3 regions of the Priestia sp. RMT2NF4 genome follow, and region 1 is predicted to be linked to each of the others. Evidence: riboswitches for the same ligand, from Rfam matches in the RefSeq annotation. Region 1 holds a riboswitch; each other region holds the start of a gene.
What was found. A riboswitch is a leader RNA that binds a small molecule or an ion and turns the genes downstream of it on or off. The one in region 1 is predicted to bind cobalamin.
Positions count from the first base shown of each region.

Region 2: it holds a riboswitch for cobalamin, as region 1 does, so the genes downstream of both, ACMX9J_RS25330 (sodium:proton antiporter) here and ACMX9J_RS00775 (ABC transporter substrate-binding protein) in region 1, are expected to answer to the same signal.
Region 3: it holds a riboswitch for cobalamin, as region 1 does, so the genes downstream of both, metE (5-methyltetrahydropteroyltriglutamate--homocysteine S-methyltransferase) here and ACMX9J_RS00775 (ABC transporter substrate-binding protein) in region 1, are expected to answer to the same signal.

Region 1 is NZ_JBLQZO010000001.1:162,227-165,324, reverse strand. Features, by position in the region: gene ACMX9J_RS00780 (adenosylcobinamide amidohydrolase) at 1-59, opposite strand, end outside; gene ACMX9J_RS00775 (ABC transporter substrate-binding protein) at 148-1,107, opposite strand; cobalamin riboswitch at 1,366-1,499, opposite strand; gene ACMX9J_RS00770 (thioredoxin family protein) at 1,590-1,904, opposite strand; gene ACMX9J_RS00765 (YpjP family protein) at 2,093-2,695, opposite strand; gene ACMX9J_RS00760 (class I SAM-dependent methyltransferase) at 3,075-3,098, opposite strand, start outside.
Region 2 is NZ_JBLQZO010000010.1:92,803-95,900, forward strand. Features, by position in the region: gene ACMX9J_RS25325 (M20 family metallopeptidase) at 1-822, opposite strand, end outside; gene ACMX9J_RS25330 (sodium:proton antiporter) at 1,054-1,851, opposite strand; cobalamin riboswitch at 1,984-2,167, opposite strand; gene ACMX9J_RS25335 (organic hydroperoxide resistance protein) at 2,273-2,692, opposite strand; gene ACMX9J_RS25340 (undecaprenyl-diphosphatase) at 2,844-3,098, opposite strand, start outside.
Region 3 is NZ_JBLQZO010000001.1:1,597,970-1,601,067, reverse strand. Features, by position in the region: gene ACMX9J_RS08630 (metallophosphoesterase family protein) at 1-452, shown strand, start outside; gene ACMX9J_RS08625 (hypothetical protein) at 609-779, shown strand; gene ACMX9J_RS08620 (hypothetical protein) at 1,038-1,289, shown strand; SAM riboswitch class I at 1,370-1,480, shown strand; cobalamin riboswitch at 1,560-1,749, shown strand; gene metE (5-methyltetrahydropteroyltriglutamate--homocysteine S-methyltransferase) at 1,899-3,098, shown strand, end outside.

The sequences.
Region 1 (3,098 bases):
ATGATGCCTGTTCCTAAAACGCCTGAGCTGTATGTTTTATAAGAAGTCTCGGTTTTCATGATTAAAAGCTCAGGCCGTTCTTCAATTTTAAGATGTGAAAAGGGACCAATCCCCTTTTCAATTCGAACTGGAATATGGTCCCTCTTTTTATTTATTGTACACCTCAGGGTATACTGCTTTTGCTAAGTCCTCTAAGCCATCTACAATACGAGGTCCTAAGCGGTTGATTTTGTTTTGATCAACCTTTTCGATGTTCCCCTCTTTTACAGCAGTCATGCTGCTCCAAGCGGGACGCTTCATAATCTCATTTTTGTCTGCATCATACGTTGCGATAATAACGTCAGGGTTTAACTTAACAACTTGCTCTTCAGAAAACTTAACCCAACCCTTTTCACTAGCCGCTACGTTATCAGCACCGATCATAGTAAGCATTTCGTTCATGAACGTACCTTTTCCTGTTGTATAAATCTCAGGAGCTCCCGATACCTCTATCCATACTTTTTTACGATTTTCTTTTGAAATCGTTTTTGCTTTTTTCTCAATTGAAGCTACTTTTTCTTTCATGTCTTTAATTGTTTGATTAGCTTCTTTTGTTTTACCCGTTAATTTACCAATTTGCGTAATAGAATCATAAACCGTATCAAACGTTGTTGAATCTTTTACAACAAATACCGGAATACCCGCACTTTCAATTTGTTTAAATACTTCATCTGAAACGCCCATACTTGAAGCGTGTGCCAGCACTAAATCAGGATTTAAAGCAATAACTTTTTCTGCATTAACGTTCATATCTCCCACCTGCGCTTTTTTCTTTACGCTTTTAGGATAATCATCGTTGCTTGTGACACCGACTAATTCTTTTTCAAGGCCAAGGGCATATACAATCTCCGTATTACTTGGCATTAATGAAACAATTTTCTTAGGCTGTGTTTTCAACGTAATTTCTTTATCACGCGCGTCTTTTACCTTCACTGGAAACGCAGCTTGTGACGTTTGTTCTGTATCTTGCTTCGTTTTTTTATCACTGTTGCTTTGGCTGCCTGCACCGCATGCAGCAAGTACGATGACTAACAGCGCAATAATGGAATACGAAAGCCATTTTTTCATCTAAATACTCCCCCTATATATTGTTCATTGTGAATACGAAACCTCCACGTTAAAGAAAAAGCAAATGATCATGCAAAAAGCAGCGCTATCCCGTTTTTTCCGCTTTGACTATGTATACTGCTCGGCAGCAGCTTCAAAATAAAAAAGCTTTACTTTCAATTGAAAGCAAAGCAGGTAACGTCAAGATAAGCAGGAAAAGAATCCGTTCACTATACTTGATATGTATGTTCATTACCCTGCTTCACCCTTCCTCGAAGGTTTCACAGCTAACAATAAGGCAGGTCTCCTGACTTACGCACAAAGCGCTTACAGTGGCGGGACCGCGCTGGTTTTTCACCAGACTTCCCTTTTCACTCAATCTTTAAATTGAGACCTTATTGCTTTACGATTATTCACTTGTCCTAGTATACCCCACTCATCGAAAAATGGAAATAGCCATTCTCACAAAAAAAGCTGCGAGAATGCTCTCGCAGCTTAGGGAATTAAAGAGTTGCTAAAAATTCACGGACCGCTTCAGGCGTTTTAGCATTTGCACTGTGCAGGTGCGCAATTTTTTCACCGTTTTTATATACAAGAAGAGAAGGAATACCCATTACATTGTTTTCAGCAGAAAGTTCTTCAAACTCATCCTTGTCAATTTTAAACCATGCTTTATCTGTATTTTCGTCAACGATTTCATCAATAAACATATCCAAACGTTTGCAATCAGGACACCACGTTGTCGTAAAAATCCCAACGCTTAGTGTTTCATTCTTAATTTGTTCGCGAAATTGTTTTTCTTCCGTAAATTGTTTCATTGTGTTACCTCCAGCGTCTATTCGTTCCTTCCTACAATTCTATAGTAAGAAGTCTGACTTCATTATAAACGATTTTTTTATCGTTGTGCTAATGTTTCAGCTTATTTAGACCATAACGGTTTTAGACGTAAAAAAATGCTAGCTTAAAAAAGCTAACATTTCGAAATTGTAGAATGTTGTGTCTATTATCAGCTGAACCACTTAGGCGGCATGTTTCGGTTCCAATAAATTTTCCCTAAATCATAATGCTTTTGAAAATTATCTGCGGCCGCATGATAGTGAAAATTAAACCAGTATCCATCTTTTGGAGGATTTTCACGCCGTACATGAAACCGTATTAAGTCCTGACCGGTTTCCCGGTCATATACATGGAAAATCTTTTCACCGTAGCCAGCAGCAGGGTGCTCGCTTATCTCGAGATTCTGAATTGACTGTTCACGTTCAGTGCCAATGTCGGTCAGCACTTCTTCAATTTTAGGTAACACTGCTTGACGAAATTCATCTTCAATGACAGGACCAATTTTTGTTCCGAATTTTTCCACTGACTGTTTTTCAGCTGATTCCATTGCATACGTAACAAATGATGAAACGTCTTCATATTTTGGTTCTTCATATGGCAAATGAATATCTTCTATAACAGCTGTGACAGGAGTTGTTTCTCTTACATACCCTGCTTTATGTTGCTTGTCCGCTTTTGCATCATCAACGTATAAATATTCTGGTGGAGTGACAAGCCCAAATGTAAATACTGTAATAAATACAATTAGCATTCTTTTTATCCATCTAGGCATTCGTATCTTTCCTTTCTCATCTTTTCCCATATGGTCTTTTCATATTGTAAAATTCATTATCATAACTCACTAGGTATTGTAACATACTTATTAATTTTTTACCTATATTTGCTTATTCATTTATGCTGTCTACGGGCATTTGACGACTTTTCAGTTACCACCTTCCTTCTTCTGTTTGAGGTTGTCACACCGAGCGGAAACCTATACAAGATATTCCTTTTTTGCTGGATGCTTAAACACAAAAGTATTTTTATGTTCAAAAATATATCATACTTTTATGAACTTTAGATGAAATTCATAAAAAAACTTCCAAAACTTTTTAATTCCTAAAAGGTTTTGGAAGTCTTTTCAATGAGCGTAATTAATTTTACTTTTTTGGTTATTTTTGTATATCAATTGTCCC
Region 2 (3,098 bases), on a different contig from region 1:
TTCTTCTTCTGTAGAAACACGTAAATCCACGTGCGCTTCTGCATATTCCGGCACTACATTTGTACCGCTGCCTCCGGTAAATGTCCCAACGTTCACCGTTGTACCTTTTTCATAATCGGTTAAGCTCTGCAGAAAAATCACTTGGCGCGCTAGCTCTTCAATAGCATTGATTCCTTCTTTGTGGTGATTACCAGCGTGGGCTGCTCGTCCCCACACCTTTACGGTGAAAATCCCCGCTCCTTTACGCGACGTTTTTAACGCACCTGAACCCGCCACCGCAGGTTCTGCTACTAGCACTGCTTCACTTCTTTGTGCTTCTTCTTCTATATATTTTTTAGAGGAAATTGATCCAATCTCTTCATCTGAATTGCAGAAAAACACAATTTTTTTATCCATTTCTAAGCCGAGCTCTTGAATCGCTTTAATTGCCCATATTGATTGCACAATGCCGCCTTTCATATCTAAAATTCCCGGACCATAAAGCTTGTTTCCTTCTGTTCTTAGACTCAGCCTTCCCTTTTCCCATACCGTGTCAAAGTGACCGATAATTAAAAGCTGCTTCTCTCCTTCTCCAATCGTAAATTTCAAGTGGTTTCCTACTTCTTTTTCTTCTATGATTTCATACCCTACGCCTAAACGCTTCTGAAACAGCTGCGTTAAATACATTCCACACTGATCGACTAACTCTTTACTGTAGGACGGTGATTCTTTTTTCACAAATCCAACTAAATCTTCGAGCATCTCTTGTTCATGTTCTTTTAAATAACTAAATACGCTTTGTTCTACCATTACCTGACTCAAATCAATTCCTCCTCCAAACAACCCCTGCTGCTTGTGCATTCACTGCTTTTATTTATCGTACGTATGAGTATGTTCTACGTTTCACATAACGACCTTAAATTATCCTTAATTATAATGGTTTTCAGACAATTTTCCATCCTTAAAATACAGATAATACTTTAACTTATTCATAACCGACCGAAAATAGCCATAAACTTCAACAAATTTATACAAAAAAGCTTCAATCTTCAACAGATTAAAGCTTTCATTTTATTAATTGACATTTATTTTGATATTTTTCCCTTTTGACTTCACACTTACAAAAACAAACATAGACACTAAAAAAACAAACAAAATAACGCCAACCATTTCAAAGTTTACTTCGGCCCATGGATTAAAGAAAGTGAATGCTAAGTAGAAGGACACCCCGTATGCGAGGATAACAATAACCCAGCCCATCAAGCGGGAAGCAGATTGCCCAAACTTACTCGATTCATTCACCATTTTATGTACAATCAGTGAATCGATTGTATCTGTCAGCATCATACCAAACATAAATACTAGTCCTAATAAAAGCGGCGTATATTTGCCTGCGTTCCCTACAGCTAGAGACCACACGGCCGTTTGACTGACCGTTTCAGCGGCTAGGGCAAACAGCGCTCCTACAAGAATAATTAAAAAAGGATTCGTTGTTCCTTTTGCGATTTTCGGAATAAACTTCCCTTTTAACCCGCTCACCTGAAACTCTTCTTCTTTGTTTTTAGTTCGAAGCAAATGATATGTGTTTAATGTCCCAATCAGAAAGAGAGAGATGATAGATACCCAAGATGCAAAATGATCGAAATATGCTGGAAACGTAAAATTCTTCATCACTACGCCCAGCACCCCGGCCGTGACGGCCACCATTCCTCCATGACCTAGTGAAAACAGCGTTCCGACCCACGGGGCAAAACGGCTGCCCATTCGCCAATTATATCGGGTCTGGCCATCAATAAAAGCTAAGTGATCTGCATCTAATCCGTGCCTGATTCCTAATAAAAAGACAAGTAAAAAAACTGATAAACCTTCCATTTCCTACACTCCTTTTTTTAAAATAAAACGTAAAAAAGCCTCAATTCTATAGAAATTGAGGATGTGTCGGCATATGAAAATAAACAGTAATTGCTCACTGCGTACCTTGATACACCGCCTCTTTCCTAGAAGAGTCAAGTGTACAGAATAGGTAGGTCTCCTGGCTTGAGATCATCATTTTCTACCGCCTTCCCCGTTTTGAGTGACGATAAGATAGAAAACTCCCTGCTTACAGTGGCTGGACCGCTCGAGATTTGCACTCGATTCCCTGTTACCTCTTACGCTATGTAAGAGCACCTAAACTGTGCGAATGATTCATTTTCTTCCTCATTATACTAGTACTCCTTACAAATGAATAGAGAAAATTCAAATAAAAAAGCCCTGCTAAGCTTTACATGCTTAGCAGGGCTTTTTAAAGCCATTAAACTACTTCTACCGTTACGTCTACGTTGCCGCTGATTGCTTTTGAATACGGGCAGTATGAGTGGGCTAGGTCTACATATTTTTTAGCTGTTTCTAAATCTAAGCCTTCGATATGAGCTTCAAGCGCTACAGCAATTTTCACTCCTTGATCAGCTTTATCTGGAAGCAGCTGAACCGTAGCTTTTACTTCACTGCTTTTAATTTCTACGTTATGTTTTTTCAACATAAATTCTAACGCACTGTTGAAACAAGCACTGTATCCAGCTGCAAATAGCTGCTCTGGGTTTGTTGCTGTTGTTGCTTCTCCACCAAGCGCTGGAGGTGTTGCAACGTCTAAATTAAAGATATTATCTAAAGAATGAACTTCTCCTGTTCTTCCACCTGTGTTAACGACTGTCGTTTCATATAAAGCTTTCATGTATAAATCTCTCCTCTTTTTTAGTAATTTTATTAAAATTTTTTATTTATCGTTTCTGTGATTTAATTGTACACAATTTAATTTTAAAAAACAAGTGTTAAATACATTAAAAATTTTCCAATAAAAAAAGCCGCGTATATGCGACTTTTTCTTAATAATATTGAGACTGTTCGTCATAAGCTGATTTTCGAAAAATAGACAAGTTGGTAATAGCCCTCATCAGTTTCGTATTAAAAATAACATAATGAATAAACAGCGCCAGCACGCAGCCTAAAACGGCTCCTGTTAACACATCGAATGGATAGTGAACGCCAACCCATACGCGTGAAAATGCAATGAGTGCACCCATGACAACCCACATGCGCCCTGAACGTTTGAAATGCAGCCAGATGGTAAAAGTGATAAC
Region 3 (3,098 bases), 1.4 Mb from region 1:
TCATCAGTCCCAAGAATAAAATATATGGATTTACAGATAGAGAGCTGAATTATTTAGAGCAGCAGCTAGAGGATGCTCCTCGTAATACCGTTGTAGCCATGCATGCGCAGCCAAATATTGGCCGGTGGTCAGACCTGGGAGGTTTTCCTGTAACGACTCCTCAAAGTCAAGAATTTTTTGATTTAATTCAAGAACATCGCGTGAAAAAAGTGTTAGTCAGCCACGTGCATGCGTATGACGAGCAGTTTATTAGAAAAAACAGAAACGGGTCGTTTACGCTTGGAAGAGGTACTGATTTTGTATTATCAGGAGGCGCGGGTGCTCCCCTTGATTTTGAACCGCCTTTAATTTTAAATAATTATAATTTTACGGAGTTTTTTGTTAGCCGGTACGACATTTTAGGACCTCTTCTTTGGAAGGATTTTGGACGACCTCGAAGAAGTTGTTTGTAAAAACAAGAAAGTAGAAAGCTAGGTTCAAAAAAAGAGGCTGGGAAAAAAGGGTTTTAGGCGAAATGAAAAATGAACCACTAATCAAGCATCTTGATTAGTGGTTCATTTTTTTATTAGGGTAAACGTAGATTTCATGTGTATAGGTCTTTCTAGCAGGTGATTGGAGGACAAGACGAAGACTCCTGCGGGAAAAGCGGAACAGGTGAGACCCCACAGGAGCTTATGCGACGAGGAGGCTCAGCGACCGCCCGCGGAAAGCGAAGTCTTGTACGGAAATCAACTGCGGTGTCACAAGCGATTCAGCTCATGAATCCCATTTGCCTTTAGATTGGATTCACTTCGTTATGTCTCAACCTCTTTTGGAAAACCGTACGAAACCTTGTAGCAGAAGGCTAAGCCAAGCGTTATAATAGATAGTGAATGATGATATATTCTCTATATTTGTCATATATTTGTATTACATATGTAATTGAAGAAAAACATTCACTTGATATACTGTTTAATGACTTAACTTTATCTTAACATTCACAGTGAAATGCCTGTTTATAGAAACTTAGAACATACACAGCAAATGGAGGAGCTATCATGGCAAACGAAAAGATGCAAGAAGGACTCAATCGTTTTATTAAGGAAGATTTAAATGACCTTTTAGGTAGACTGTTCCCCCTAATGGACCGAGAATGTGCGGAAGAAAAGAGAATGCTTATCGAAACGGCGGTAGAGTACATTTATTCTTCAGGGTATCATCAAGGAGCAAAAGACTTGATCGAAACACATCGAAAAGATGATTACAAATTATTAAGGCAAAAATTAGCGTCAACGCCTCCTGAAAACTAATTTTTTTGAAATTTCTTTTGACAACATAAATGTAAGGTGTTAAGATGACTCTACATTCAAAATATTATAAACAATTAAAACTCTTATTGAGAGAGGCGGAGGGACTGGCCCTGTGAAGCCCGGCAACCATTTAACAATCTTGTTAAAAAGGTGCTACATCCTGCAAAGCGTACAGCTTTGAAAAATAAGAGAGGATTTCATAGATACTATGCCTCTCTATTCATAATAGAGAGGCTTTTTATTTTATGTGAAGGTGTTTTGAATGAACAATTTCATAGAAATGCATCAGGTGCTGTGTAACGAATGTACGCAGCTTAAAAGGGAAGACCGGTGAAAAGCCGGCGCGGTCCCGCCACTGTAATGGGGAGCAACTTATTAACCACTGTTTCATGTTGAAATGGGAAGGGATAGGAAGCGATGAACCTAAGTCAGGAGACCTGCCTGTTGTATGCACTTAAGCTCTACGGGATATAGAGAGGAGTGAGGAATACGTGTTGAGAAAAACAGGCTATCTCAACTTTAGTTAAGTATGCGTATCATCTCTCTTTTCATTTCGAAAAGAGAGATTTTTTAGTTTAGCGATAAAAAAATATACAGGGAGTGGAAAAAATGAGCAGTGTAAAAAGTTCAAATGTAGGTTATCCAAGAATTGGTGAAAAACGAGAATGGAAAAAAGCGCTTGAGCAGTTTTGGGCAGGAAAGCTAGAGAAAGATATCTTTCTACAGGAAATTGAAGCTCTTCGTCTAGGACATCTAAAAAAACAGCGTGACGCAGGAATTGAATTAATTCCAGTCGGCGATTTTAGCTTATACGATCACGTGTTAGATACAGCCGCTATGTTTGGTTTGGTGCCAAAGCGCTTTGAATATAACGGAGGCCCGGTATCCCTTGAAACGTATTTTGACATCGCCCGAGGAACAAAAGGTGCGGTAGCTTCTACGATGACAAAATGGTTTAACACAAATTATCACTACATCGTACCCGAGCTTGACGAATATACGCCTGCCCTTGTAGAAAATCGTCCGCTTCAATTTTACAAAGAAGCAAAGCAAAAGCTGAATATCAAAGGCAAGCCCGTTATTTTAGGTCCAGTAACATTTGTGAAGCTGTCAAAAGGATATAAAAAAAGTGAGTTTAAGAAAGTAGTTGAACAGTTTGTTCCTCTTTATGCAACAATCTTAGCGGAGCTGGAGGCAGAAGGGGTCGAGTGGGTACAAATAGATGAGCCGATTTTAGCTACAACGCTATCAAAAGAAGAGGTGGCACTGTATAAAGAAGTCTATAAAGCTTTGAAAAAAGCGGCACCGAATGTAAAAGTCATTTTGCAGACGTATTTTGACAGCGTAGATTACTATAAAGAAGTAGTTGCTCTTCCTGTTCACGGAATTGGATTGGATTTTGTACATGACCGAGGCGAAAATCTCACGGCGCTTAATAAATATGGGTTTCCAACTGATAAAGTGCTGGCAGCAGGAGTGATTGACGGACGAAACATTTGGCGTGAAAACTTGGACGAACAGCTTTTAACAATCAGTGAAATTGAAGAAGCCGTATCAAAAGACCGTTTGATTCTGCAGCCTTCATCAAGTTTATTACATGTTCCTGTCACGGTGAAAAGCGAAAAAACCATTGAGCCAATTCTAAAAAACGCGCTGTCTTTTGCAGATGAAAAGCTAAAGGAAATCACGCTTTTAACAAAAGCGGTGCAGCAAGGAAAAGAAGCAATTGAAAAAGAAATAAGTGTAAGCAAACAGGCGATTCAAGCATTAAATGGATCATCTTTTCGAAATCACCAAGACGTGCAAAAA